2 regions of the Kitasatospora sp. NPDC094015 genome follow, and region 1 is predicted to be linked to the other one. Evidence: predicted binding sites of a transcription regulator. Region 1 holds the regulator's gene; the other holds the start of a gene.

Region 1 (14,481 bases):
ATGGCGCAGGTAGGGCTCAGTCATGTCGACTCCGGGAGAGGTGGCCGGCCAAGAGAACCGATGGTGCTGGCGGGCGATGTGGTGTTGTGGTGTGTTGCCCGTGAATCGGCATCCGGCTGCTTGATCGGATGTCATAAAGTTGAACTGGCGACATCAAGCTGCGCGTTGGCGCCGGTCCTCCAGCGGGCCAGTTGATCGTCCACCGCTCCTGCCGTGCGAGTCCACCGGGTCGAGGTGGCATCTGTCTGCCTGGCAGAGAGATGCCACGCCTTTACCCTGGGACGCACCGTGACAGTTGATGGCGTTTAAGGCATCATCGGAGCGGTTGTTCGATACTTTGACTTTGTCCAGCGGGGGCACGGCATGAGAAGAGGTGGTCGTATGTCTCGCATGCGCGGTTTTGTCCGGCGCATCGTCGTTCCGCTCGCCATAGGCGCGGCTGCGCTGACCGGCGCGCTGTCGGTGGCGGGGAATTCCCAGCATGTACCCGTCAGTGCCGCCCCGGCGCATATCGCGGCTCCCCTGGCGTCCGCCGCGGATATCTCCTGGACCTGAGTACGTCTGCGCACTAGTGATCCACTCCGGCTGATCCCCGGAGCACCGGTGTCGTAGCGCCGGCCCCGAAGGTGCCCGAATCCCCGGAGACCGCACTCCCGTTCCGGGCCCCTGAGAACGTCGTCGTCCCCCGCGGGCCGTCGAGCCTCCCGGCCGTGTGGCCGCCCTGCCGGGGAGGCTCCGGCCCGGGGGCGTGCCCGGCGGGCGGCGGGGTCACTGGAAGTCGGCGGGCGGCTCCGGCGGGGCCTGGGCGGCCCGGGTGGCCAGCACGTAGCCGAGCTGGAACAGCGACTCGACGTTGTACTCCTCGCGCATCTCGGCCAGGTGCCGGGCGAGGGTGCGTTCGCTGATGCCCAACCGCCGTGCGATCACCCGGTGGTTGGTGCCCTGGAGGAGCAGGTCGATGATGGTCTGCCGCAGCCGTGAGATCACCTGCTGCGGCACGGTCCGGTCGCCGTCGAAATCCAGCCCGCGGTTCCAGTTGCGCTCGAACACCTCCTGCGCCAGGTAGTTGACGATCGCCTCGTCGCGGATGAACGCGGCCAGATTGAGATCGTCCGCCACCGGGAGCACCGCCATCCGGCGGTCGATGATGATCAGCCGGGTGTACGGCTCGTCCAGGGTGCGGAACTGACCGCCGGCCTCGGCGAGGGTCGCCACGTAATCCCGGGTGGGTTGGTGGTAGCGGGTGCTCGGGTGGTAGATCGTCCGGACCTCGGCCCCCCGGCGGAGCGTGTCGAGATCCTGCTGGATGGTCGAGGCCAGTACTTCCGGCGGGCGGGGGCCGCCGGGCTGAGCAGCGAGAATTTCCTCCACGCCATTCGCCACCGACTGCCGCAGGCGCTGGTTGATGAGGACCTTGCCGCGCACGTACTCGATTGTGCCGCCGACCTCTTTCGGGGCGTGGAATTCCTCGGCGAGATCCTGCAGCCCGCCCGGAAGTGCCACCGCCCGGGAAAGCAGTTCGAGCGCCTGGCGTTGCCAGGTACTGCTCAAACTCATCGAGAGCTGCATCGGATCGACGGCTATCAGCACATCGGGGTTGTCCGAGTCCGGTACCAGCAGCCCCAGGTGCAGCAGCTCCGAGAGGTGTTCCTTGGAGTCCGGATGAACGTCGGCCAGGGCCAGCCGGCCGTGTGCGCGGACCACGTGCCGGTAGAGCTGACGTGCTTCGGATGAGACCGGACTCGCCCCTCCCGAGGGGACACGAACGTCGTCCCGCCCGCTCATCTATGGCTCCTCGCCGTCGGCCGAACTGGGGTGCACCGGGTAGGTCGCGCCCACCTCATCGGGAATCCTAGGCGGCGGACGCCCTGGCATCCGTTCGTTCCGTCCACCAACCGGTCCCCGGATCTGCTGGTTGGCACTCTCTCACCAACGCCGAGCCGCCGGCACCCCCCTTCAGGAGGGATGTCGGCGGCTCACGGCCCGTCGGCACCGCGCGTTACCGCTTCGGCCGCCAGACCACCAGGGCGCTGGACTGCTGGACCTGCTGGTACGGCACCAGGTCACGGCGGTAGGAGGCGTGCACCGCCGCCTCGCGCTGCTGGAGCGTGCTGGCGGCGCCGTCCAGCGCGTCGGCCAGCTCGGCGATCCGCGACTGCAGCGCGGTCACCTGGTTCTCCAGCTCGATGATCCGCTTGATGCCGGCCAGGTTGATGCCCTCGTCCTGGGAGAGCCGCTGGACCTCGCGCAGCTGCTGGATGTCCCGGGCCGAGTACCGGCGGCCGCGGCCGGCCGTGCGGTCGGGGCAGACCAGCCCGAGCCGGTCGTACTGGCGCAGGGTCTGCGGGTGCAGCCCGGAGAGCTCGGCGGCCACCGAGATCACGTAGACCGGGGTGTCCTCGGTCAGCACGTAATGGGTGGGGCCGGCGGCGGCCCGCCGGCGGGCGCCGCCGGGCAGGCCCTCGCCCAGGCCGGGCCCGATCGGACCGTCGTGGTTGATCATCTGCTCACGCTCCCTCCGCCGCCCGGAACAGGGCGGCCCGCGGGTCGTCGGAGGCGGTGGCCTCGCGGTACTGCTCCAGTGCGGTCAGCGCGTCGCCGGTGACGAGCTTGGGGACCACGACCTCCACGGTGACCAGGAGGTCGCCGCGGGTGCCGTCCTTGCGGGTGGCGCCCTTGCCACGGGCCCGCAGGGTGAGGCCGTTGGCGCTGCCGGCGGGCAGCTTGAGCTTCACCGACGGGCCGTTGAGTGTCGGAACCTCGATGGTGCCGCCCAACGCCGCTTCGGGGAAGGAGACCGGCACGGTGACCGTCAGATTGTCGCCCTTGCGCCCGAACACCGGGTGCGCGTCGACGTGCACGGTGACGTAGAGGTCACCGGGCTGGCCGCCGCGCTCGCCCTGGGCGCCCTTGCCCTTGAGCCGGATCCGCTGCCCGTCCTGGACCCCGGCCGGGATCCGGACCTGCATGGTGCGGGCCGAACTGGCCCGGCCGCTGCCGTGGCAGACGGTGCACGGGTCGTCCACGATCATGCCCCGGCCCTTGCAGTCCCGGCAGGGCTCGGAGAGCGCGAAGGCGCCCTGGCCCCGGCTGACCGTGCCGGCGCCGACGCAGGTCGGGCAGACCCGGGGCGTGGTGCCGGCCTTGGCGCCGGTGCCGCTGCACGCCCGGCAGGCGGCCTGGCTGGTCATCCGCAGCGGGACGGTGGCGCCGTCGACGGCCTCGTCGAAGCCGAGGGTCACCTCGGTCTCCACGTCGGCGCCCCGGCGCGGCTGCGGCTGGCGGCCGCCGCGGTTGAACAGGCCGCCGAACACGTCGCCCAGCCCGCCGCCGGCGCCGGCCTGGCCGGCGCCGCCGAACAGGTCACCGAAGTCGAAGTTGTGGCTGCCGTTGCCGCCCGGGCCGGGGCGGAAGCCGCCCGATCCGAACAGCGAGCGGGCCTCGTCGTACTCCTTGCGGCGCTTGTCGTCCGAGAGGACGTCGTACGCCTCGGAGATGTCCTTGAAGCGGTCCTCCGCCTTGGTGTCGCCCTTGTTGGCGTCCGGGTGGAACTCCCGGGCGAGCTTGCGGTAGGTCTTCTTGATCTCCGCGGAGGTGGCGTCCTTGGGCACGCCGAGGACCTTGTAGTAGTCCTTCTCCACGTAGTCCTTGGTGCTCATGGCTGCCGCCACCTCCCGAAGTCAGTCCATACGGCGCTGCGGAGCCGTCCGTCGTACTCGACGACGTACGACTCCGCAGCGCACAGATTGTCAGTTGTCGGCCGCACCGTCAGCCTTGTCGGACTCCGACTTCTCGGAATCCGGCGAAGCCGTGGTCTGCGTCCCCGGCTGGGGCTCGGCCACCGCGACCATCGCCGGGCGGATGATCCGCTCGCCGATCCGGTACCCCGGCTGGAGGATCTGGACGCAGGTGTCCTCGGTCACGTCCGAGGAGTAGCTGTGCATCAGCGCCTCGTGCAGGGTCGGGTCGAAGGTCTCGCCCTCCTTGCCGAACTGCTGCAGGCCCAGCTTGGCGACCACCGTCTCCAGGTTGTCGGAGACGGACTTGAAGCCACCGGTGACCTCGCCGTGCTCGCGGGCCCGGCCGATGTCGTCCAGCACCGGGATCAGCGCCTCCAGGATGTTGGAGACGGCGATCTCACGGACCGTCAGCCGGTCGCGCTCGACCCGCTTGCGGTAGTTCTGGTACTCGGCCTGAAGGCGCTGCAGATCGGCGGTGCGCTCGGCCAGCTCGCGCTTGGCCGTCGCGACCTCCTCGGTGGCGCCGCCCGCGGCGGCCTCCTCCGCGGCCTTCAGCACTGCCTCCTCGGCGGCGGAGTCGTCGCCGGGCTGCTCGCCCTGCGGCTTCTCCGTCATGCCGCACCGCCCTTGGGCTTCTCGTCGTCGATGATCTCGGCGTCGACCACGTCGTCCTCGGCCTTGGCGGCGCCCTCGGCGTCACCGGCTGCGGCGCCGCCCGCGGCGTCGGCGTTCGCGTAGAGCGCGGCGCCGAGCTTCTGGGCGGTGGTGGAGACCTTCTCGGTGGCCTCGCGGATCGCGGTGATGTCCTCGCCCTTGAGGGCTTCCTTGAGCTCGCCGATCGCGGTCTCGACCTCGGTCTTGACGTCGGCCGGGAGCTTGTCGGTGTTGTCCGCGATGAACTTCTCGGTCGAGTAGACCAGCTGCTCGCCCTGGTTGCGGGTCTCCACGGCCTCGCGGCGCTTGTGGTCCTCCTCCGCGTACTGCTCGGCCTCGCGCATCATCCGCTCGATGTCGTCCTTCGGCAGCGCGGAGCCGCCGGTGACGGTCATCTTCTGCTCCTTGCCGGTGCCGAGGTCCTTCGCGGCCACGTGCATGATGCCGTTGGCGTCGATGTCGAAGGTGACCTCGATCTGGGGCAGGCCGCGCGGCGCCGGCGGCAGGCCGGTCAGCTCGAACATGCCGAGCTTCTTGTTGTACGCCGCGATCTCGCGCTCGCCCTGGTAGACCTGGATCTGCACGGACGGCTGGTTGTCCTCGGCCGTGGTGAAGATCTCCGAGCGCTTGGTCGGGATCGTGGTGTTGCGCTCGATCAGCTTGGTCATGATGCCGCCCTTGGTCTCGATGCCCAGGGACAGCGGGGTGACGTCGAGCAGCAGGACGTCCTTGACCTCGCCCTTGAGGACACCGGCCTGCAGGGACGCGCCGATCGCGACGACCTCGTCGGGGTTGACGCCCTTGTTGGCGTCCTTGCCGCCGGTGAGCTCGCGGACCAGCTCGGCGACGGCGGGCATCCGGGTGGAGCCGCCGACCAGGACCACGTGGTCGATCTCGGACAGCTGGATGCCGGCGTCCTTGATGACGTTGTGGAACGGGTGCTTGCAGCGCTCCAGCAGGTCGGCCGTCAGCTGCTGGAACTGGGCCCGGGTGAGCTTCTCGTCCAGGTGCAGCGGGCCCTCGGCGGAGGCCGTGATGTAGGGCAGGTTGATCGAGGTCTCGGAGGACGAGGACAGCTCGATCTTGGCCTTCTCGGCGGCCTCGCGCAGGCGCTGGAGGGCCATCTTGTCCTTCGACAGGTCGACGCCGTGGCCGGCCTGGAAGACCTTCACCAGGTGGTCGACGACCTTCTGGTCCCAGTCGTCACCACCGAGGTGGTTGTCACCGTTGGTGGCCTTCACCTCGACGACGCCGTCGCCGATCTCCAGCAGCGACACGTCGAAGGTGCCACCACCGAGGTCGAACACCAGGATGGTCTGGTCGTCCTTGTCGAGGCCGTAGGCCAGCGCGGCCGCGGTCGGCTCGTTGACGATGCGCAGGACGTTGAGGCCCGCGATCTCACCGGCCTCCTTGGTGGCCTGGCGCTCCGAGTCGGAGAAGTACGCCGGGACGGTGATCACCGCGTCGGTGACCGTCTCGCCCAGGTAGGCCTCGGCGTCCCGCTTGAGCTTCTGCAGGATGAAGGCGCTGATCTGCTGGGGGTTGAAGTCCTTGCCGTCCAGGTTGATCTTCCAACCGGTGCCCATGTGGCGCTTCACCGACCGGATGGTGCGGTCCACGTTGGTGACCGCCTGGCGCTTGGCGACCTCGCCGACCAGAACTTCGCCGTTCTTGGCGAAGGCGACGACGGACGGCGTGGTCCGAGCGCCCTCGGCGTTGGTGATGACCGTGGGCTCACCGCCCTCAAGAACGCTGACGACAGAGTTCGTCGTACCGAGGTCGATGCCGACCGCGCGTGCCATCGTAAATACCTCCACGGGAGAAGTTGAGCTGTACGGACTCAAGGATGCCCGATCGCGGGCGAAGCGTCAACAGCTATGAGTCCGCGGCACTCAACTTTACTGAGCGCTTATCTCTCCGCCGCCGCTCGGCGGGTCGCCGGCGGGTTGCTGCGCCGCGCGGGTGAGTCTGGCCTTAGTGACTGCCGCCATACCTTGAGTGGCTTATGGATCAGTGGTAAGGAGCGGTAGTGTCCGGCCCGTTGGGCCAGTAAGTTACCCATCAGTACAATCGGGGTGACCTCTTTACCCGTCCCCCGTACCGCCGTGTGGGACACCAGCCGCTGGAGACGGAGAGCCGATGCAGCTAGCAGCGATCGTCATCTCGCTGGTCACGACTGTGATCGGCACCGCGCTCGCCGCCCGGGCGGCCGCGTACATCTACCAGGTGGTGAAGACCGGCGCGCCGGACTCCACCCGGACCGGGCAGCCCGTGCAGCGGGTGAAGACCGTCGCGGTCGAGTTCCTCGGCCACACCAGGATGAACCGCTGGGGCATCGTCGGCATCGCGCACTGGTTCGTCGCGGTCGGCTTCTTCACCCTGGTCACCACCCTGGTCACCGCCTTCGGCCAGCTCTTCGACGCCGAGTGGGTGCTGCCGATCATCGGCCACTGGCTGCCGTTCGAGATCTTCACCGAGCTGGTCGGCACCCTGACCACCCTGGGCATCGCCACGCTGATGGTGATCCGGCTGCTCAGCCTGCCCGGCCGGGCCGGCCGCAAGTCCCGGTTCGCCGGCTCGATCGCCTGGCAGGCCTTCTACGTCGAGTACACGATCCTCGGCATCGGCCTGTGCATCATGATCCTGCGCGGCCTGGAGGGCGCCCTCGCCGGCGTCGACTCCTACGAGGCGGCCTACCTGGTCAGCTACCCGCTGGTGCTGGCCTTCAAGGGCCTGGCGCACGGCGCCCTCGAGAACCTGATCTACCTGTTCGCGATGCTGAAGATCTGCATCTCCTTCGCGTGGGCGATCACCATCGGCATCAACCCGTCGATGGGCGTGGCCTGGCACCGCTTCCTCGCCTTCTTCAACATCTACTTCAAGCGCGAGGAGGACGGCGGCGTCGCGCTCGGCGCGCTGCGGCCGATGACCAGCGGCGGCGCCCCGATCGACTTCGAGGACCCGGCCGAGGACGCCGTGTTCGGCGTCTCCCAGGTCGAGCACTTCGCCTGGAAGGGCATCCTCGACTTCTCCACCTGCACCGAGTGCGGCCGCTGCCAGTCGCAGTGCCCGGCCTGGAACACCGGCAAGCCGCTCTCGCCCAAGCTGCTGATCATGAGCCTGCGCGAGCACGCCTTCGCCAAGGCGCCGTACCTGCTGGCCGGCGGCGGCAAGGACATGGAGGGCACCGAGCAGGCCACGCCCGAGCAGCTGGCCGGCGTCCCGGCCGCGGCACTGGCCGAGGCCGAGCGTCCGCTGATCGGCACCGCCGAGGAGAACGGGGTCATCGACCCCGACGTGCTGTGGTCCTGCACCACCTGCGGCGCCTGCGTCGAGCAGTGCCCGGTGGACATCGAGCACATCGACCACATCGTCGACATGCGCCGCTACCAGGTCATGATCGAGAGCTCCTTCCCGACCGAGGCCGGGACGATGCTCAAGAACCTGGAGAACAAGGGCAACCCGTGGGGCATGGCCACCAAGGCCCGCCTGGACTGGGTCAAGGAGCTCAAGAAGGAGACCGGCATCGAGGTGCCGGTGATCGGCGAGGACATCGACCCCGCCGAGGTCGAGTACCTCTACTGGGTCGGCTGCGCCGGCGCGCTGGAGGACCGGGCCAAGAAGACCACCAAGGCCTTCGCCGAGCTGCTGCACACCGCCGGGGTGCAGTTCGCGATCCTCGGCAAGGAGGAGTCCTGCACCGGTGACTCCGCCCGCCGCCTGGGCAACGAGTTCCTGTTCCAGATGCTCGGCGCGCAGAACGTCGAGACCCTGAACGCCGCGCTGGAGGACGCCCCGGTCAAGCGGATCGTGGCCACCTGCCCGCACTGCTTCAACACCATCGCCAACGAGTACCCGCAGCTGGGCGGCCACTTCAAGGTCATCCACCACACCCAGCTGCTGCAGCACCTGATCGACGAGGGCAAGCTGATCCCGGTCAACCCGGTCGAGGGCCTGATCACCTACCACGACCCCTGCTACCTGGGCCGGCACAACAAGGTCTACAGCCCGCCGCGCGAGATCATGGACAAGGTCCCCGGTCTGCGCCAGCAGGAGATGCACCGCCACAAGGAGCGCGGCTTCTGCTGCGGCGCCGGCGGCGCACGGATGTGGATGGAGGAGCGGATCGGCAAGCGGATCAACAACGAGCGGGTCGACGAGGCGCTGTCGCTCAACCCCGACATCGTCTCCACCGCCTGCCCGTTCTGCCTGGTGATGCTCTCGGACTCGGTCAACGGCAAGAAGAACGAGGGCGCGGCCAAGGAGCACCTGAAGGTCGTCGACGTCGCGCAGCTGCTGCTCGACTCGGTGAAGGCCCAGCCCGCCGAGGTCGAACCGGAGCCGGTCGAGGCCTGATCCGGCCCCCGGCGGTCACGGGCACCGATCCCCGCCCCGTTCCGCAGCGGTCCGAGTCCCGGTCCGCTCACCGCGGCCCCGTTCGCCCTCACCGGCAGCGGGGCCGCGGTGTGCGTGCACCGCCGCCCGCCCGCCCCACGTTCGTCCCCGGACCCGCGGCCGACCGTCCCAAAGGCCTCCCGATCGCACTTCGATACCCGCCGGCGCGTCTTTCACGGGGTTTTCGTTCCACCGCCCGCGCAAATGCGCCCCGGTGCGCGAGGCGGGGGGTCGGAGTTGTCATTGCCGCGCGGCCGAATCGATGCCCGGCACCCCGCCGACTGCGCTGACATCGGCCGATCGGGCCCGGCGCGCTGCGCCGATCTTCGCCATTTCCCCGCGCCACCACCGTGCTCCGGCCATAACTCGACGCCGCCGGAGCGGCCGGCAATTGCCACCGCGGCACCCGCCCGCCGGCCACCGGAATCCGGCGCGGGACCATTGGTTGGCAGCGCCTATCATGGGCGCATATCTCGGCCGCCGATCGGACGTGGCGCCGTACCGGAGCACGTCGACCCGATGCGTCGACGCCGGCGACGGTGGCACCGCAGATCGGCCGGCCCGGCGGCGGTGACCGACCGCCCCGGTGCCGGGGAGCCAGTTCCACCTAGGGGAGTACTTCGCTGATGACCGAAGCGATCATGCTGGTTGGCGGTAAGGGCACCAGGCTGCGCCCGTTGACGACCCACACCCCCAAGCCGATGCTGCCGGTGGCGGGCGTCCCGTTCATCGCCCACCAGCTGGCCCGGGCGGCCGCGGCCGGCGTCACCCGGGTGGTGCTCGCCACCTCCTACCTCGCCGAGGTCTTCGAGGAGCACTTCAAGGACGGCAGCCCGTACGGCATCGAGCTGGTCTACCTCACCGAGAAGGAGCCGCTCGGCACCGGCGGCGCGATCCGCAACGCGGCCTCGGGCCTGACCTGCGGCCCCGACGAGCCGGTGCTGGTCTTCAACGGCGACATCCTCTCCGGCGTCGACATCGCCGCGCTGCGTGACGGCCACCTGGCCGCCGGCGCGGACGTCACCCTGCACCTGACCCGGGTGGCCGACCCGCGCGCCTTCGGCCTGGTCCCCACCGACGCCTCCGGCCGGGTGCTGGAGTTCCTGGAGAAGCCGGAGACCCCGGAGCAGATCGTCACCGACCAGATCAACGCCGGCTGCTACGTCTTCACCCGTTCGGTCATCGACCGCATCCCGGCCGGCCGGGAGGTCTCCGTCGAGCGCGAGACCTTCCCCGAGCTGCTCGCCACCGGCGCCCTGCTGCGCGGCGTGGTCGACACCTCCTACTGGCTCGACCTCGGCACCCCCGCGGCGTTCGTCCGCGGCTCCGCCGACCTGGTGCTCGGCAAGGTCGACTCCCCGGCCGTCCCCGGTCCGACCGGCGAGGCCCTGCTGCTGCCGGGCGCGGAGGCCGACCTCGGCGCGGTGCTCAGCTCCGGGACCGTGGTCGCCGAGGGCGCGAGCGTCGCGGCGGGCGCCATCATCGAGGGCAGCGTCATCCTGACCGGTGCGGTGATCGGACCGGACGCCTACGTCAAGGACTCCATCGTCGGCGCGTACGCCACCGTCGGCGCCCGGACCTCGCTGGACGGCGCCGTGATCGGCGACGGGGCGATCGTGGAGGCCGACAACGAGCTGCCCAGCGGTCTGCGGGTGGCCTGCGGCACGCTGCTGCCGGTCGGCGCGGTCCGGCTGACCGCGGGCCCCGGCGGCTGCCCGGCGGGCGAGGTGCCGGCCGCCGTGGTGCACGGCGCCGGGCCGGCCAGGTCCGCGGTGGCCGGGCGGTAGCGCCCGTCGCGCCGGGCGGGGTCGGGCGGGTCGGTCGGCGTCCGGTCCGCCGGTAAGGGGCGCCGGGCCCGGTCGTCACAGGACGGACCCAATCCTTCGACGGCTCCATGATCACCCGACGGGCGGTCAGCGCGAGCGGGTACCGTCGATCCGTGGCTGGTAATCGATACGACAGCGGGCAGGGCGGCGACCCCCGACAGGGTTGGCCCGCGCCCGGCTCCCCGGCGTCCCCGCAGCACGGCGGCAGCACCGGGCAGCCGGAGTACTTCACCGCGCCCCACGAGGGCTACCCGCAGGCCTACGCCTCCGCCGACGGCCACCCGGCCGGCCCGGCGGACCCGTTCGCCGCCGACCGGCCCGGACACACCCGGGCCTTCGCGGTCGGGGACGAGCCGTACGGCGCCCACGACCCGTACGGCGACCCCGGTGCGCCGGGCGGCCCCGACACGTACGGGCAGCAGGCGGACGGCTACCCCGGGCAGGACAACGTCGCGGTGTACCGGGCCGGCGGCCGGAGCACCCCGCGGGTGTCCGGGCCCCGGCTGCCGTGGCGGCCGCTGCTCACCGGGATCTACCGCGAGCCCTCCCGCACCTTCACCCGGATGCGCGACCACCAGGTCTGGCTGCCCGCGCTCTGCGTCTCGCTGGTCTACGGCGTGCTCGCGGTGCTGGGGATGGGCTCCACCCACGACGAGGTGGTCAACTCGACCTTCTCGGTCGCGGTGTGGGCCATCGCCGGGGCGGCGATCGGCTTCACCCTGGCCGGGGCGATGCTCGGCGCGGTCACCTACGCGCTCGCCCGGCAGTTCGGCGGGGACGGGCCCTGGCAGTCCACGGTCGGACTCGCCGTGCTGATCGGCTGGACCAGCGACGTGCCGCGGCTGCTGCTCGCGCTGTTCCTGCCCGGCGACAACCTGGTGGTCCAGGTCGTCGGCTGGGCCACCTGGATGCTCTGTGCGGTGCTGCTGACCACCATGGTGCGCCGGGTGCACGACCTGCCGTGGGGCAAGGCGGCGGGGGCGGCCGCGCTGCAGCTGCTGGCGCTGCTGGTGCTGATCAAGCTTCCGACGCTGGGCTGACCGCCCGGTGGCCCGGCCGCCTGTGGTCGGCCGCCGTGGAGGGGTCCCGCCGCCGGGCGGGTACTAGGCTGTTGGCTTTGCCCGCTTCCGTCCCGACCGGAGCCACCGAATGACCCTCCCCACCACTCTCGTCAGCTTCCCGGCCGGTACGGTGCACGGCGAAGCGGCGATCCTCGCCGTGCACCGGCTCGCCGACGGCCGGCCTGCGGTGATCACCGCGGAAACCCCGTTCCACCCGCTCGACCACACCTGGCCCGACCAGCCCGCCGACCACGGCACGCTGACCCTCGACGGCGTCGAGCACCCGGTGGTGGACTGTCTGACCGGCGCGCTCGGCCCGGACGGCGGCGAGGTGCTGGTCGGCGCCGACATCCCGGTGCGCCGCGGCGACGAGGAGTGGTCCTGGCTGGTGCTGCACGTGCTGCCGCTGTCCTCCGCCGCGACGCTCGGCGACGACGACGCGGTCGCCCGGACCGCCGGGCTCCAGGTCGACGCCGGGCGCCGCGGCCTGCTCTCCGCCGCCCACAGCGGCTGCCACCTGCTCGCCCTCGCCCTCAACGAGGCGCTCGCCCCCCGCTGGCGCAAGGACCCGGGGCGCTCCGACGCCTTCGGCAACCCCGACTTCGACAGCCTGGCGATGGCGAGCTCGGTGATGGACACCGAGGCGTCCACCGACACCTACCGGCTCGGCAAGTCGCTGCGCAAGAAGGGCTTCACCGCCGAGGCCACCGAGGACTTCCCGGCCCTCGCCGAGGCCCTGCCGGCCGTCGCCGAGGCCGTCAACCAGCGGCTCGCCGCCTGGGTGGCCGCGGACGCCCCCGTACGGATCGAGGTCCCGGGGCCCGAGCTCACCGCCCGCCGCCGCTGGCAGTGCGAACTCCCGGCCGGCCCCGCGGAGATCTTCTGCGGCGGCACCCACCTGCACCACCTCGGCGAACTGGCCGAGCTGCGGACCGAGTTGACCCTCTCCGAGGACGGCAGCGAGCTGGTCGCGGTGACCCGCCCGAAGCGCGCCTGACTGCGCTCGCGCAGACGGAAGGGGCGGCCGAACCCGTCGGCCGCCCCTTCGTCGTACTCCGCGTGCCGCGCCCGGGTGCTGCGGTCAGATCTCGGTGCGGTGGAAGTTCAGGTGCGAGCGCGAGGCCGTCGGGCCGCGCTGGCCCTGGTAGCGCGAGCCGTACCGCTCCGAGCCGTACGGGAACTCGGCGGGGGAGGACAGCCGGAACAGGCACAGCTGCCCGATCTTCATCCCCGGGTAGAGCTTGATCGGCAGCGTCGCGACGTTCGAGAGCTCCAGGGTCACGTGCCCGTTGAAGCCCGGGTCGATGAAGCCGGCGGTGGAGTGGGTCAGCAGGCCCAGTCGGCCGAGGCTCGACTTGCCCTCCAGCCGCGACGCCACGTCGTCCGGCAGCGTGAGCCGCTCGTAGGTGGCCGCCAGCACGAACTCGCCCGGGTGCAGGATGAACGCCTCGTCGCCCTCCGGCTCGACCAGCCGGGTGAGGTCCGGCTGCTCCTCGGAGGGGTCGATGTGCGGGTAGCGGTGGTTCTCGAACACCCGGAAGTAGCGGTCGAGCCGGACGTCGATACTCGACGGCTGGACCATCGAGGGCTCGAACGGGTCGAGGACGACCCGACCCTTGTCGATCTCGGTACGAATGTCCTTGTCAGAGAGCAGCACGTCACCGAGGTTACGTGCACCTGGGCGCGCCCGCCCAATCGCACCCGGCCGGGTCCCTTCGGGCTCGCGGCCTCAGGCCAGGAACTCGGCCGCCTCCAGCCGCAGCGCCCGGGCCAGCTCCGGAGCGGACAGCGCACCCGGGTCGGCCGGCACCGAACTGCGCAGGCGGCCGCACCGGGGGCACCGGATCAGCCGGCCGGGGCCGAGCCGGCCGGCGCCGAGGTTCTGCATCGGGAACGAGGTGGTGCTGAACAGATGCCCTTCGGCACAACGAACGACGGTGCGCTGATCCATCGGTCCCCTTCCCATGGCTACCCAGGGCTCCCCGTACACCGGCCCCGACGACAGCAGCACATTAGGGGATGTTCCGGACACCACGCACCGCGGCTCGCCGCCCACCACCCGGACCAGCAGGGCCCGCATGCCATGCCTCGGCAACGGCCCGGCGGCGCGTTCACACCGGGCGCCCGGGCGGCTCCGCGGATGGGGTACAGTAGTGATCGATCGAGCGGTCACTGACGGCTCATCACATGCGGGCGTAGTTTAATGGTAGAACATGAGCTTCCCAAGCTTATAGCGCGAGTTCGATTCTCGTCGCCCGCTCAGAGATAAAGCCCCAGGTCAACGGCCTGGGGCCTTCTGGTTGTCTGGACCAATTCGAGGCCGCCGTGCCAGATTCGTGCCAGATGGTCGCTGACGAAGCGTTAGTTTCGTGGGATTTCGGTCGCGATCCGTGTCCGCAAGGTTCGGCAGGCGGCAATAATCTCGAATTATAAGACCAAATGTCTGTGACCTGCATCACGTCTTTGGTGCCTTGGTTGGGTGACCCACGCGGTGGGTGACCGGCCGTCGATCATGGCGAGCTGTCCGCCCTACTTGTAGACGCTCGACAACTCCCGTACTCGGTGGGGCCGTCGAGGTGTCCGACGTCAGCCGGCCATGCCGAGGGCTTCAGCGAGGCGGGCGTCTTGATCAGGTGAGAGCCCGAGACAGGCCGCTCGCGGGCTGTAGCTGCCGCTGGAAGACAGGACCTGGCCAGCGCCGATAGTAGAGCCACCGCTGAGCGGGAGTCGACCCCTTCGAGGTACCAGGTCTCGCCGTCCCAAAAGGGTTGGTCGAGCAGGGCCTCGGCGAGGGGCACCCTGGCC
Region 2 (14,481 bases), on a different contig from region 1:
AGGAGCTGGCCGAGCTGGTGCTGGCCTCCGAGAAGATCATCGTCTGCTGGGCGATGGGGCTGACCCAGCACAAGCACTCCGTGCCGACCATCCGCGAGGTGGTCAACTTCCTGCTGCTGCGCGGCAACGTGGGGCGCCCCGGCGCCGGCGTGTGCCCGGTGCGCGGGCACAGCAACGTCCAGGGCGACCGGACGATGGGGATCTTCGAGCGCCCCTCCGCCGCCTTCCTGGACGCGCTGGCGAAGGAGTTCGACTTCGAGCCGCCGCGCGAGCACGGCCTCGACTCGGTGGACACCATCCGGGCGATGCGCGACGGCCGGGTCAAGGTGTTCTTCGCGATGGGCGGCAACTTCGTCGCCGCCACCCCGGACACCCTGACCACCGAGGCAGCGATGCGCAGCTGCCGGCTCACCGTGCACGTGTCGACCAAGCTCAACCGCTCGCACGTGATCACCGGCGCCCGGGCGCTGATCCTGCCGACCCTCGGCCGCACAGACCGCGACCGCACCGCGGCCGGCCTCCAGTTCGTCAGCGTCGAGGACTCGATGAGCATGGTGCACTCCTCGCGCGGCGGGCTGAGGCCGCCGTCCGAGAGCCTGCTGTCCGAGGTGGCGATCGTCTGCCGGCTGGCCCGCGCCGCCCTCGGCCCGCAGAACCCGGTGCCCTGGGAGGAGTTCGCCGAGTCCTACGACAGCATCCGGGACCGGATATCCCGGGTGGTGCCCGGCTTCGAGGACTTCAACGAGAAGGTCCGCCGCCCCGGTGGCTTCGTGCTCCCGCACGGTCCGCGCGACCGCCGCGCCTTCCCCACCGCCACCGGCCGGGCCAACTTCACCGTCAACCCGCTGACCGCCCCCGAGGTGCCCGAGGGCCGGCTGCTGCTCCAGACGCTGCGCTCGCACGACCAGTACAACACCACCGTGTACGGCCTGGACGACCGCTACCGCGGCATCACCGGCGGCCGCCGGGTGGTGCTGGTCAACCCGGCGGACGCCGCCGAGCTGGGCCTGGCCGACGGCGCGTACACCGACCTGGTGAGCGAGTGGCGGGACGGGGTGGAGCGGCGGGCGCCGCACTTCCGCGTGGTGCACTACCCGGTCGCCCGGGGCGGCGCCGCGGCCTACTACCCGGAGACCAACGTGCTGGTGCCGCTGGACTCCACCGCCGACATCAGCAACACCCCGACGTCGAAGGCCGTGGTGATCCGGTTCGAGCCGGACAGCGGCAGCTGAGCACGCGCCGGCGCCCGGCCCCCGTCGAGGGAGCCGGGCGCCGGCCCGCACGGTCCGCCGTGCTCAGTCCTGGCTGGCGTGCGCGCTGCCGCTCGGCGACAGCTGGGCCGGCGAGCCGCTGCCGGTGGGCGCGGCGCTGCCGGCCGGCGGAGTGCCGGTGGTCGAGGGCGTCGCGGGCGATCCGCCGCCGGCCGCCGGGGTGGTGGGGTCGGACGGCGTCGACGGCGTGGTCGACGGGTCGGTCGAACCGCCACCGCTGGGCGTGCCCGAACCGCTCGGCGTACCGCCACCGCTCGGCGTGCCGGAGCCGGACGGGGTGCCCGAGCCGGACGGCGTACCGGAGGGGGTGCCGCCGGTGGAGGGCGACGGGTCCGGCGCGGTCGGGGTGGTGGTCGGCGGGGCCGGCGGCGCCGGCGGGTTGGGCGTCAGGGTGGACGGCTTGGCCGGCGCGATCCGCACCTCGCCGAGCTTCACGTCCGGCACCTTCCAGGCGCCGCCCTTGTCGTCCGCGGCCGCGTCCGGGTCGGGGCGCACCACACCGAGGATCGGCATCGCGCCGATCTGGGTCACCTTGACCACGTCGCCGGTGTGCGGGGCCTGGACGATCAGCCCGCCGCCGATGTACATCCCGATGTGGGTGGCGCCGCTGAAGTAGACCACCAGGTCGCCGGCCCGGATCTGGTTCAGCGGGATGTGCTTGAGCTGGGCCCACTGCTCCTGGCTGGTGCGCGGGATCGGCACCCCGGCGTGGATCCAGGCCTGCGAGGTGAGGCCCGAGCAGTCGAAGACGTCCGGCCCGGCGCCGCCCCAGACGTAGTCCTTGCCGAGCTGCGCCAGCGCGTACGCGACCGCCTTGCGGCCGGCCTCGGACGGCGTGCGCTCGCCCTTGCCGAGCGCGCCGGAGGCGAGGAAGGCCAGCTGGGCCTGGTCGGCCTCCTGCTTCTCCAGCGCCTCCAGCTCGCTGCGCTGGGCGCCGGTGAGCGAGCCGACCAGCTGCTCGACCTCGGCCAGCCGCTTGGCCACGTCCGCCTTGGCCTGCTCCTGCTGGACGGCCACCGCCTGCTCCTGGGCGACCGAGAGTTCGGCCTGCTGCTGGAGCACGGTCAGGGTGGCCCGGTCGGCCTTGAGCCGGTCCAGGAAGGCCGTCTGCGAGCGCCCGGCCGCCTGCAGCAACTCGGCCACCACCACGGCCTCGTAGGGGTTGTCGGCCATCAGCAGCTCGCCGAGCTCGGAGGCGTGGCCGTTGCGGTACTGCGCGGCGGCCAGCTGGGCGGCCAGGTCGCCGCCGGCGTCCACCGCGGCCTGCTGGCGCTCGATCCGGGTGCGCAGGTCGGTGAGGGTGCTCTGGAGCGCGGTCAGCCTGGCGACCGAGCCGTTGTACTGCTCGGTGGCGACCTCGGCCTGCTGGTAGAGCTGGTGCAGCTGGTCGAGCAGCGGGCCCAGGGTGGCCTTGGCCGCGGCCAGCGGGTCGGCGCCGGGCGCGACGGTCGGTGCGGTCACCGGCGGGGCCGGCTCGGGCGCGGCGTAGGCGGTCGAGGCGAGCGACAGCGAGAGCGCGGCGGCGGCCAGCACCGCCCCGCACCGCAGGGCGGCCCGCACCCACGGCCGTACGCCGGCCGTGTCCATCCCCTGCGCAGCCCCCATCGGCCCGCCCTCCCCCACCTAGCGACCTCGGACCGGGCATGCCGCCCGGCGATCCAACCGGCCTGATCCTGCCATGTCGGGGCGGTCGGGGGGCAGGTGGCATCGGTACGTACTGATGAACTTCTCATCTTGGCCGGACGGCGGGTGTGAGACAGGTCTCAGCAAACCGCCATCAGATCGGTCATTCCCGGCATAAGAGCTGATCAGGGGCCCGGAAGACACCCCCTGGATGCCTGGCCGAAACCCCTGGGACACCATCAGAACCTCAACTCCCGGCCCAGTTAACCTTCCGTTCACCGAATCTCCCTACGGTCGGCGAGACACCAGCGTCAGTCCGACAACTACGACGATTGTTTGGGTATGGAACACATCACGTTCCTGGTGGCCGTTGTGATCATCACGGCGCTCGCCTTCGACTTCACCAACGGTTTCCACGACACCGCCAACGCGATGGCCACCTCCATCGCCACCGGTGCCCTCCGCCCGAAGGTCGCGGTCGCCATCGCCGCCGCGCTGAACTTCGCCGGCGCCTTCCTCTCGGTGAAGGTCGCCACCACCATCTCGGGCGGCATCGTCAACGAGAAGGCCGGCATCCACCCCCAGGTGATCTTCGCGGCGCTGGCCGGCGCGATCCTGTGGAACCTGCTGACCTGGCTCAAGGGCCTGCCCTCCAGCTCCTCGCACGCCCTCTACGGCGGCCTGATCGGCGCCACCGTGGTCGGGGTCGGCATGGACGGCGTCAACTTCAGCGTCGTGGTCAGCAAGATCCTGATCCCGGCCGTCGCGGCTCCGCTGGTCGCCGGCGTGGCCGCCTGGGGCGCCACCAAGCTCGCGTACCTGATCACCCGCGGCGGCGGCGACGCCGGTACCAAGGGCTTCAAGCGCGGCCAGATCTTCTCCTCCTCGCTGATCTCGCTCGCGCACGGCACCAACGACGCCCAGAAGACGATGGGCATCATCACGCTGACGCTGGTCTCGGTGGGCGCCCTGCCCAAGGGCGCGCTGCCCCCCACCTGGGTCATCATCGGCGCCGGCGGCGCGATCGCACTCGGCACCTACATGGGCGGCTGGCGAATCATCCGCTCGATGGGCAAGGGCCTGGCCGACATCAAGGCCCCGCAGGGCTTCGCCTCCGAGACGGCCGCCGCCACCGCGATCCTGACCTCCACCCACATGGGGTACGGCCTGTCCACCACCCAGGTCTGCTCCGGCAGCATCATGGGCGCCGGGCTCGGCGGCCCGAAGGGCAAGCTGCACTGGGCGCTGGTCCGCCGCATGGTCTACACCTGGGGCCTGACCCTGCCCGCCGCCGCCGCGGTCTCCGGCGCCGCCGCGTACGTCGCCGACCGCGGCGACTGGGGCGTGGCCGTGGTCGGCACGGTGCTGGTGCTCGGCTCCGGTGCGATGTGGCTGCTCTCGCGCCGCCAGCCGGTGAGCGCGGACAACGTCAACGACATCACCCCGGTCGAGCTCCCCGGCGGCCCCGCGCCGCTCACCCCGACCACCACCACCGCCGCCGTCGCGGCCTGACGCCGGAAGGACACCCGATCATGAGCATCAAGTGGGCCGCACTCGGCCAGACCGCGGCGTTCAGCCTGCTGATCACCCTCGCGGTGGTCGCCGTCTTCGCCCTCGGCAACCTCGCCCTCACCCGCCGCGAGGCCGCCCTGGCGGCCCGCGAGGCCGGCACCCCGGGGGCCGGCAGCGGCAACCTGGCGCTGGCCGGCGCCGGCGCCTGCTTCGCGGTCTGCGCGGGCGTGGTGCTGTACGGGATCTCGCTGATCGCGGGCTGACGCCCCGGGTACGACGAAGGGCCCGCGCAGCGTTGGCTGCGCGGGCCCTTCGTCGTACCGGACAGGCGGCGGGGGTCAGTCCCCGACCGGGGCCGGCACCGGCCGGGACTGCGGCTCGGGGTGCGGCTCGTGCGCGGTGCGCAGCGGCTCCTCCCGGATGAACAGCACCACCAGGAAGGCCAGCAGCGCGAACGGCGCCGCCACCAGGAAGACCACGCCCACCCCGTGCCCGAAGGCGTCGGTGACCAGCGGCACCAGGGGCGCGGGCAGCCGGTGCAGGTCGGGGATCTCCCCGCCGAGCGCACCCCCGGCGCCGGGCCGCACGTGGGCGGCGGCGAGGTTCTCCGCCAGGTAGTGCGAGACCCGGTTCGAGAGCAGCGCGCCGAGCGCCGAGACGCCCATGGCGCCGCCCATGGTGCGGAAGAAGGTGACCACCGAGCTGGCGGCGCCCAGCTCGTGCCGGGGCACGGTGTTCTGCACGGCCAGCACGAGGTTCTGCATGGTGAGGCCGAGCCCGAGGCCGGCCAGGGCCATGGAGAGCGCCAGCCACCCGTACCCGGTGTCGTCCCGGACGGTGCCGAGCAGGCCGAAGCCGATCGCCAGCAGCAGCGTGCCGGCCACCAGGTAGGCCTTCCAGCGCCCGTACCGGGTGATCAGCCGGCCGGCCACGGTGGAGGCGAGCGCGAGGCCCAGGATCATCGGCAGGGTGAGCAGCCCGGCCATGGTCGGCGTCTCCTTGCGGGCCAGCTGGAAGTACTGGCTCAGGAAGGTGGTCGCGCCGTACATCCCGATCCCGACCAGCACGCTGGCGGCGGAGGCGAGCGCGACGGTGCGGTGGCGGAACAGGCCGAGCGGGACGATCGGCTCGGCGGCCCGGCGCTCGGCCAGCAGGAAGAGCAGCGCGAGCACCAGCCCGCCGCCGACCATCGCGGCGCTCTGCCAGGAGACCCAGTCGTAGTTCTTGCCGGCCAGGCTGATCCAGATCATCAGCAGGCTGACCGCGCCGGTGATCAGCGTCGCGCCCAGGTAGTCGATCCGGACCGTGCGGCGCGGCGCCTGCGGCAGGTGCAGCGTGCGCTGGAGCACCAGGATCGCGATCAGCGAGAACGGGATGCCCACGTAGAAGCACCAGCGCCAGCCGAGCCAGTCGGTGTCCACGATGACGCCGCCGATCAGCGGGCCGCCGATGGTGGCCAGGGCGAAGACCGCCCCGAAGTAGCCGCTGTAGCGGCCTCGTTCGCGCGGCGGGACCATCGCGGCCAGGCAGATCTGGGCCAGCGCGGTGACGCCGCCGGCGCCGATGCCCTGCAGCACGCGGCAGGCGATCAGCTCGCCGGTGTTCTGCGACAGGCCGGCCAGCGCGGAGGAGCCGATGTAGATCACCAGCGCGATCTGGACCAGCAGCTTCTTGCTCACCAGGTCGGAGAGCTTGCCCCAGATCGGGGTGGAGGCGGTGAGCGAGAGCAGCGCCGCGGTGATCACCCAGGTGTAGGCGGATTCGCCACCGTGCAGGTCGGTGAGGATCCGCGGCAGCGCGTTGGAGACGACGGTGGAGGAGAGCACGGCCACGAAGAGGCCGAGCAGCAGGCCGGACAGGGCTTCGAGCACCTGCCGGTGGGACATGGGGGTCGTCGGCATACGGATCCTTCGACGATAGATTTGTTGCGTTTAACAACCATACGAGCAGATGGTTGAAGAAGGCAACCTTCCAGCTTCGAAGTCCGACCCGCGCTCCGGCCCCGCGCTCCGGCCGTCCACCCCGCCAGCCCACCACCGAAGTACTTCATGATATGAAGTATCCATCCGGTTTGTCCTCATCTCCAGGGAGCTGTGCGATGGCTGAACCCGCCTCAGGTTTTCTCGCCGAACTCAAGGACGCGGTGACACCCCGGGCCGCCCTGCTGGTGCTCGGCACCCTGCTGCTCCAGCTCGGCTTCATCACCTCGTACGTCGGCGCGCTGCACCACCCGCACCCGCACCAGCTGTCGATCGCCGTGGTCGCGCCGCAGCAGGTCGCCCCCAAGCTGGTGGCCGGCCTGGAGTCCGTCCCGGGCGACGCGGTGAAGACCTCCACCTCCCCGGACCGGGCGAGCGCCGAGGCCCGGATCAGGAACCAGGAGATCTACGCCGCCTGGATCTTCGACCCGGCCGGCAGCAAGGACACCCTGCTGGTCGCCGACGCCCGCGGGCCGGCCGCCGCCCGGGCCGCGACGGAGATCGTCACCCAGGTCGACGGGAGCCAGGGCCGCACCGTGGCCACCGAGGACGTGGTGCCGCTGGCGGCCGGCGACGCCGAAGGCCTGTCCTCCTTCTACCTGGTGGTCGGCTGGTGCGTCGGCGGCTACCTGGTCGCCTCGATCCTCGGCATCAGCGCCGGCTCCCGCCCCGCCAACACCAACCGCGCGCTGATCCGCCTGGGCACCCTCGCGGTGTACTCGGTGTCGGCGGGCATCGGCGGCGCGGTGATCATCGGACCGGTGCTGAACGCGCTGCCCGGCTCCCTGGGGGCGCTGATCGGCCTGGGCTCGCTGGTGGTGTTCGCGGTCGGCGCGATCACCATGGCGATGGAGTGCCTGTTCGGGGTGATCGGGATCGGCCTGGCGGTGCTGGTCTTCGTGGTGCTGGGCAATCCCAGCGCCGGCGGGGTCTTCCCACCGCCGCTGATGCCGCCGTTCTGGCGGGCCATCGGCGCCTGGATCCCGAACGGCGCCGGCACCGACGTGGCGCGCTCGATCGCCTACTTCGGTTCCACCGACATCACCGTGCCGCTGCTGGTGCTGGCCGCCTGGGCGGTGCTCGGGGTGGCCGTCACGCTGGCCGCGGTCGCCCGGCGGCCCGGCTCGGCACCGGCCGGGGAGCCGGCCGGCGCCGCGCTGTAGGGCGGCTCGGGCGTCAGACCCGCTCGGAGGCGCGGTCCCCCGCCCGCACCCGGGGTGACAGCCGGGTGAAGACGAAGCGGTTCATCGCCCAGAACCGGAACCCCATCGCCAGCAGCGTGCCCACGATCATGCCGCTGAGGAAGTCGGCCACCTCCTGGGTGAGGTGGCCGACCGCCGGCTCCCGCAGCTCCAGCAGGTAGCGGGAGACCGCCAGCGGCAGGTCGTTGACCACCACGGCCACCGCGCTGACCACGAAGTACAGGACGGCCTCGCGCTGGCGCCCGGCCGCCCGGAAGGACCACTGGCGGTTCAGCACGTACGAGACGGCGGTCGCCAGCGCGGTCGCCACGGTGAGCGCCAGTACCGGCTTGTCCCGCAGCACGGTCAGCTTGAGCCCGAAGTTGACCACCGCCGTCAGGACGAAGCAACTCCCGCCCACCATCATGAACTTGACCAGGGTTCGGTGCTTCACCAGGAACGGACGGAAGCGCTGGGGCACCCGGGTCAGGGCCCGCTGAGTGGGCGACGGCACGGCGAAAGTGTCGCACGTCACACACCCGCTCCGGTACTCGGCCGGTCACCGGCCCCGCACCGCCCCGCCTCACCCCGCCTCGCCCCGCCTCACCCCGCGGCGATCCGCAGCACACCGGTGGTGGTGCCCTGGAGCACCACCCGGCCCGGCGCGATCGACCCGACCATCTGCAGGGTGTCGAAGAGGAAGCCGCTGCCCAGCCACTTCGTGCGGACCACCGCACCGGTCTCCGGGTCGATCTCGGCGTAGGAGTAGGGGTCGAGCAGCGAGGTGGCGTCGGTGCCGGGGACGACCGGGCCGCGCAGCACGGTGTGGATCAGCCCGTCGCCGGTGGACAGCCGCGGCACCGCCGCCGAGCGGAGGGTGTTGTCCCAGCGCAGGTCGCAGCCCGAGCCGTCGGCCCGGACGTCGACCCGGCTCAGCCCGCCCCGGAACGCGCCCGACGCGGGCACCGCGGGGCCGGCGTCCTGCGGCAGCTTCGGGTAGGGGTAGCCGTACGTGCTGGCCACGAAGACCGCGTTGCCCAGCGCGATCGGCGAGTTCTCGCTGCCGCTGCCGCCCGCCCGCAGCACCGGCACCGAGCAGACCGGCTCGCCGCCGGCCGTCCGGTAGACCAGCAGGTGGACGGTGGGTGCGGCGTTGTCGACCACCGTCAGGTAGTCGGTGCCGGTGGCCGGGCCGAAGAAGGTCGGGGTGGAGCCGGTGCCCCAGCTGAGCTGCCCCGGCTTGCGACCGGGCCCCCGGTCGTACGGCTGCCGCCAGGCGATCCGCGGGGTGCCGTCGGCGTCGGCGGTGAGCAGGTAGGTGGCGTGGGTGGAGGCGACCGCGGTGCCGGTGGGGGCGGTGGAGATGGAGTTGGCGATCCGCTCGCCCGGCGGCAGGGGGAGCGCGCGGACCGTCCCGGTGCGGTCGTCGGCGGTGCCCACCACCCCGTGGCCGGTGGCGAACCAGACCCGGCCCTGCCAGTCCGGGGAGACGCCGGTGACGGCGTCGTCGGCGGGGACGGCGGCGGCGAGCGACAGCCGGCCGGCCACCGTCAGCTCCCAGCCGCCCGCGGCGGTGCGGCGGTGGCCGATCCGCAGCAGGTCGCGGTTGCCGTCCACGGCCACTAGCTGGTCCCGGTCGTCCAGGTAGGCGTACACCCCGCCGAGCAGGGAGCCCTTGGCCAGCGGGAGCTCGGCGAGCGAGCGGCCGTCGGCCGGGTCCAGCAGGTGCACGGTGGGGGTGAGGCCGAAGATCGCGGTGCAGAGCGCGACCGGGTAGCCGTCGGTGCCGACCAGGACGGTCGGGCAGGCGGAGGCGAGCGCCGTGCGGTGCGAGGTCAGCTGCCCGGCCCCGGGGCCGGGCAGCGGGGTGGCGTCCGAGGAGCCGGTGTCCCCGTGCATGGTGGCGGTGCCGTCGGGGCCCGCGTAGGGGTTGTGCGGCGGCAGCGGCCCGTAGCGGGCGGCGGCGGGCGCGGGGGTGGCGAGCAGCAGCAGGGCGGCGGCCGCCAGTACGGCGGCGCGGGTGGGCAGGGCGAAGCGCACAGGGATGTCCCGTCGGTCGGCAGCAGAGGGTGGACCGCGCGGCGGTGCACACACCCGGACGTGCTCCCGGCTCCGGCCGGGCGGGGACACCGCGATCAGAGCGCGGTGCGACAGCTCGCGGAGCAGGCGTGACCCAGGTCGACGTCGAGTCGACGGCTCAGGTACGCGTGGCGATGCATGCGCCCAGGATGGCCTGCTGACAATGCCTCTTACAACACCCGTCCCGCCTGATGGACGGTCACCCGCACAACGGGGCGGCCCGCCCGCGCGCAACTGCGCACGGGCGGGCCGCCCCGTTCGGTCAGCGGCTCACGCCGCGACCAGCACCTCGGCCGGCTCCAGGGCCAGCTTCAGCACCTCCCGGACGTCGGCCACCGGGTGCACCGTCAGCCGCTCCAGCACCTCGGCGGGCACCTCGTCCAGGTCGGCCTCGTTGCGCCGGGGGATGATCACCGTGGTGATCCCGGCCCGGTCGGCGGCGAGCAGCTTCTGCTTCACCCCGCCGATCGGCAGCACCCGGCCGGTCAGTGAGACCTCCCCGGTCATCGCCACGTCGGTGCGCACCTTGCGGCCCGACAGCAGCGAGGCCAGCGCGGTCGTCATGGTGATGCCCGCGCTCGGCCCGTCCTTGGGGACGGCGCCGGCCGGCACGTGCAGGTGGATGCCCTGCTCGCGCAGGCCCGTGACGGGCAGCTCCAGCTCGGCGCCGCGCGAGCGCAGGAACGAGAGCGCGATCTGCGCGGACTCCTTCATCACGTCGCCCAGCTGGCCGGTCAGGGTCAGCCCGGTCGAGCCGGTGACGGCGTCGGCCAGCGAGGCCTCGATGTAGAGGACGTCACCGCCCGCGCCGGTCACGGCCAGGCCGGTGGCCACGCCCGGGACGGCGGTGCGCCGCTCGGCCGGCTCCTGGGCGGCCTCCGGGACGTGGTGCGGACGCCCGATCAGCGTCCGCAGGTCGTCCGACCCGATCGCCACGGGCAGCTCGCGCTCGCCCAGCTCGCTCTGCGCCGCGACCTTCCGCAGGATCCGGGCGATCGAGCGCTCCAGGTTCCGCACCCCGGCCTCGCGGGTGTACTCGCCGGCCAGCCGGCGCAGCGCGTCCTCGCCGAGCGCGACCTCGGTGCCGGTCAGGCCGGCCTTCTCCAGCTGCCGGGGCAGCAGGTGGTCGCGGGCGATGACGACCTTCTCGTCCTCGGTGTAGCCGTCCAGGCGGACCAGCTCCATCCGGTCGAGCAGCGGCTCGGGGATGGCCTCCAGCACGTTGGCGGTGGCGAGGAAGACCACGTCGGAGAGGTCGAGCTCGACCTCCAGGTAGTGGTCGCGGAAGGTGTGGTTCTGTGCCGGGTCCAGCACCTCCAGCAGGGCGGCCGCCGGGTCGCCCCGGTAGTCCGAGCCGACCTTGTCGATCTCGTCCAGCAGCACCACCGGGTTCATCGACCCGGCCTCCTTGATCGCGCGGACGATCCGGCCGGGGATCGCCCCGACGTACGTCCGGCGGTGGCCGCGGATCTCCGCCTCGTCCCGGACGCCGCCGAGCGCCACCCGGACGAAGGAGCGACCCATCGCGCGGGCCACCGACTCGCCCAGCGAGGTCTTGCCGACCCCGGGCGGGCCGACCAGCGCCAGCACCGCCCCGCCGCGCCGGCGGCCGATCTGTCCGAGCCCCTGGTCGGCCCGGCGCTTGCGGACGGCCAGGTACTCGACGATCCGGTCCTTCACGTCGGTGAGCCCGGCGTGGTCGGCGTCCAGCACCGCCCGGGCGCCGGAGATGTCGTAGGCGTCCTCGCTGCGCTCGTTCCACGGCAGTTCCAGGACGGTGTCCAGCCAGGTCCGGATCCAGGAGCCCTCGGGCGACTGGTCGGAGGAGCGCTCCAGCTTGTCGACCTCCTTGAGGGCCGCCTCGCGGACCTTCTCCGGCAGGTCGGCGGCCTCCACCCGGGCGCGGTAGTCGCCCTCCTCGTCGGCGGGCTCGCCGTTCAGTTCGGCCAGCTCCTTGCGGACGGCCTCCAGCTGGCGGCGGAGCAGGAACTCCTTCTGCTGCTTGGCCACGCCCTCCTCGACGTCCTTGCGGATGGTGTCGTTGACCTCCTCCTCGGCGAGGTGGTCGCGCAGCAGCGTCAGCGCGTACTCGAGCCGGGCCACCTGGTCCGACTCCAGCAGCACCTTGAGCTTCTGCTCGGTGGTGGCGAAGGGCGCGTAGCCGATGTTGTCGGCCAGCTCGCCGACGTCGTCGATCTGGGCGACCCGGTCGACGATCTGCCAGGCGCCGCGCTTGCGCAGCCACTGGGTGGAGAGTGCCTTGTACTCCTTGACCAGCTCGGCGGCCCGGCCGGCGACCGGGAGCCCGGGGTCGGACTCGCGGAACGGGGTGGTCTCCACCCACAGCGCCGCCCCCGGCCCGGTGGTGCCGGAGCCGATCCGTACCCGGCGCACGGCCCGGACCAGCGCGGCCGGGTCGCCGTCGGCCAGCCGGCCGACCTGCTCGACGGTGGCCAGCGTGCCGACCGCCCCGTACGAGCCGTCCAGCCGCGGCACCAGCAGCACCTGCGGCTTGCCCGCCCCGCGCGCCGCGGCCCGGGCGGCCTCGACGGCGGCGCGCACCTCGGGGTCGGAGAGGTCGAGCGGAACGACCATGCCGGGGAGCACGACCTCGTCGTCGAGCGGCAGCACGGGCAGAGTGAGCGGAGTGGACGTCGATGCCATGATCTCTCCCCAGTCAGCGAAGTTGAGTTGACCTGACTAAGGTCTGGCGCCCGACGAATGTTCCCGGGCTGCTGTTCGCCCACAGCGATCGGGCCCTGACGTGCGTGGAGGGGGCGTGGCAGGGCGTACGGAGTCCCGGGAGGGGCGCCCGCGCAGTGGCCGGGCGGTCAGACCTCGGAGCGCGCGGGGGCAGTGCGCCGGGGCGACCAGCCGCGCAGCCGCAGCGGGCGCAGCGGGAGCGGTGCCCGACCCGGGGCGCGGCGGACCCGGCCCCAGAGCGCGACGCCGACCAGCAGCGCGGCGGGGTGCCCGACGCCCGTCACCAGGTCGGTGTCGGCGAGCAGCTGGTGGACGACCAGCGCGGCGGCCGTCCCCAGCGCGAGCACCCGACCGGGCGGCGGCAGCAGGCCGGCGAGCGCGGCGAGGCAGGTCAGCACGCCGTAACTGACGCCGATGTCCCGCTCGTCGAGGGTGCCGGCGCCGACCGCACCGGCGGCCACCGCGGCGATCACGACCAGCTGGGAGAGCAGGGTGGCGGCGATGTGCCCGGCCACGAACACCCCGGCGGCGCGGCGCGGGCCGATCCGGCGCTCCAGCGGGGCGACGGTGGCGAGGAAGGCCCAGAAGTACGGCATCCAGACCGGGCCGGCCACCCACAGGCCACTGAACAGCAGCGCGGAGACGGGCCGGACCAGCAGGTTGTGGGCATCGCTGCTGGAGGCGTCCTGCAGCCGCTGCACCAGGCCGGGGTCGCCGAACCGGGCGAACAGCGTGGTGCCCAGCAGTACGGCGAGGTAGCCGAGCGCGAAGGGGTTGCGGCGCGGGGTGGGCAGCGCCCGGGCCGCGGCCCGGAGCAGGCCGGCCGCACGCACGGCCCGGCGGCCCGCGGGCTCGCCGGCGGGCGGCTCGGTCACCGGGGCTCCGGTCATCGCGCCTCCGTCCGCAGGTCGGCCGTCACACCCTTCCGTAACGCCCGCGCGGGCGTCGGAGATCCCCACCCCAAGCTTGTCGTGCCCACGATACGTTGGCTCCCTGGGAGTCCGCTGGGCGTCCGCTGGGAATTCCTCAGGTCTCGACCCTCGACTCCCGCCGGGCCTGGTACGGACCAACCCTCTGTTTACGGACGAGTAGCTTCCCGGCCCGACCGGACAATCGGATTGGACGGCATACGTACCGTTACAACGTCCGATTTGAGCCGGGTAAGGTATCGCCCCGTGCCCGGTCCGGAACCGGACAGCAGCCGGTCCGCGGGCCGGAAATGTCCCGTCCACCTGCCGGAACAGGCACGGTGTCCGTACTCTGCGATGAGTACGGAGAGGTGCGCCGACCCACACGGCGTACCGTCCGCTCCAGCGCCTTCGGCGGAAGGGTGCTCGGCGGATCCGACGGCCCGGGCACAGCCCACGACGGAACAAGACGACTACGAGCGGAGCCCCGCCACCCCCACAGGTGGCCGGCCCGCAGCCCTGGGGGCGGTGGCGTGACCGTGACAGAAATGCAGCAAGAGAACACCGGCGGCAACCCGGTGGGCACTCAGCGACGAGTACTCGTCGTCGAGGACGAGCCCACCATCGCCGAGTCCATCGCGGCCCGGCTCGGCGCGGAGGGCTTCAAGGTCGCCGTGGCCCACGACGGCCCCGGCGCGGTCGACGGCTTCCACACCTGGCAGCCCGACCTGGTGGTGCTCGACATCATGCTGCCCGGCTTCGACGGCCTGGAGGTGTGCCGCCGGATCCAGGCGCAGCGCCCGGTGCCGGTGCTGATGCTCACCGCGCGCGACGACGAGACCGACCTGCTGGTCGGCCTCGGGGTCGGCGCGGACGACTACATGACCAAGCCGTTCTCGATGCGCGAGCTGGCGGCCCGGGTCAACGTGCTGCTGCGCCGGGTCGAGCGGGCCCAGCAGGCGGCCAGGACCCCGGCGCTCGGCTCGCTGCGGTTCGGCGAGCTGGAGATCGACCACGTGCAGCGCCGGGTGCGGCTCGGCGCGGGCGACGTCCACCTGACGCCGACCGAGTTCGACCTGCTGGCCTGCCTGGCCGCCCAGCCGCGCGCGGTGCTCACCCGTGAGCAGCTGCTGGCCGAGGTCTGGGACTGGACGGACGCCTCGGGCACCCGCACGGTCGACAGCCACGTCAAGGCGCTCCGCCGCAAGATCGGCGCCAGCTGGAT

Evidence for each region. The regulator HspR, encoded in region 1, represses chaperone genes until heat shock. The targets are predictions, from matches to a motif close to TTGAGNNNNNNNNNCTCAA.
Region 2: the regulator HspR is predicted to act here: its motif matches at 12,332-12,350, upstream of lon (endopeptidase La).

Annotation. Positions count from the first base shown of each region.
Region 1 is NZ_JBEOUL010000022.1:15,585-30,065, forward strand. Features, by position in the region: gene ABT014_RS23775 (hypothetical protein) at 1-24, opposite strand, end outside; gene ABT014_RS23780 (hypothetical protein) at 391-555, shown strand; gene ABT014_RS23785 (helix-turn-helix domain-containing protein) at 769-1,785, opposite strand; gene ABT014_RS23790 (heat shock protein transcriptional repressor HspR) at 2,000-2,503, opposite strand; gene dnaJ (molecular chaperone DnaJ) at 2,508-3,659, opposite strand; gene grpE (nucleotide exchange factor GrpE) at 3,750-4,355, opposite strand; gene dnaK (molecular chaperone DnaK) at 4,352-6,196, opposite strand; gene ABT014_RS23810 ((Fe-S)-binding protein) at 6,534-8,750, shown strand; partial or broken gene manB (mannose-1-phosphate guanylyltransferase) at 9,416-10,489, shown strand; gene ABT014_RS23820 (Yip1 family protein) at 10,729-11,655, shown strand; gene ABT014_RS23825 (alanyl-tRNA editing protein) at 11,765-12,673, shown strand; gene dcd (dCTP deaminase) at 12,758-13,333, opposite strand; gene ABT014_RS23835 (hypothetical protein) at 13,406-13,627, opposite strand; tRNA gene ABT014_RS23840 (tRNA-Gly) at 13,866-13,936, shown strand.
Region 2 is NZ_JBEOUL010000005.1:158,394-172,874, reverse strand. Features, by position in the region: gene ABT014_RS08745 (FdhF/YdeP family oxidoreductase) at 1-1,232, shown strand, start outside; gene ABT014_RS08740 (C40 family peptidase) at 1,296-2,876, opposite strand; gene ABT014_RS08735 (inorganic phosphate transporter) at 3,237-4,406, shown strand; gene ABT014_RS08730 (hypothetical protein) at 4,427-4,669, shown strand; gene ABT014_RS08725 (MDR family MFS transporter) at 4,745-6,307, opposite strand; gene ABT014_RS08720 (ABC-2 transporter permease) at 6,505-7,548, shown strand; gene ABT014_RS08715 (GtrA family protein) at 7,562-8,080, opposite strand; gene ABT014_RS08710 (hypothetical protein) at 8,170-9,612, opposite strand; gene lon (endopeptidase La) at 9,916-12,309, opposite strand; gene ABT014_RS08700 (rhomboid-like protein) at 12,477-13,238, opposite strand; gene ABT014_RS08695 (response regulator transcription factor) at 13,805-14,481, shown strand, end outside.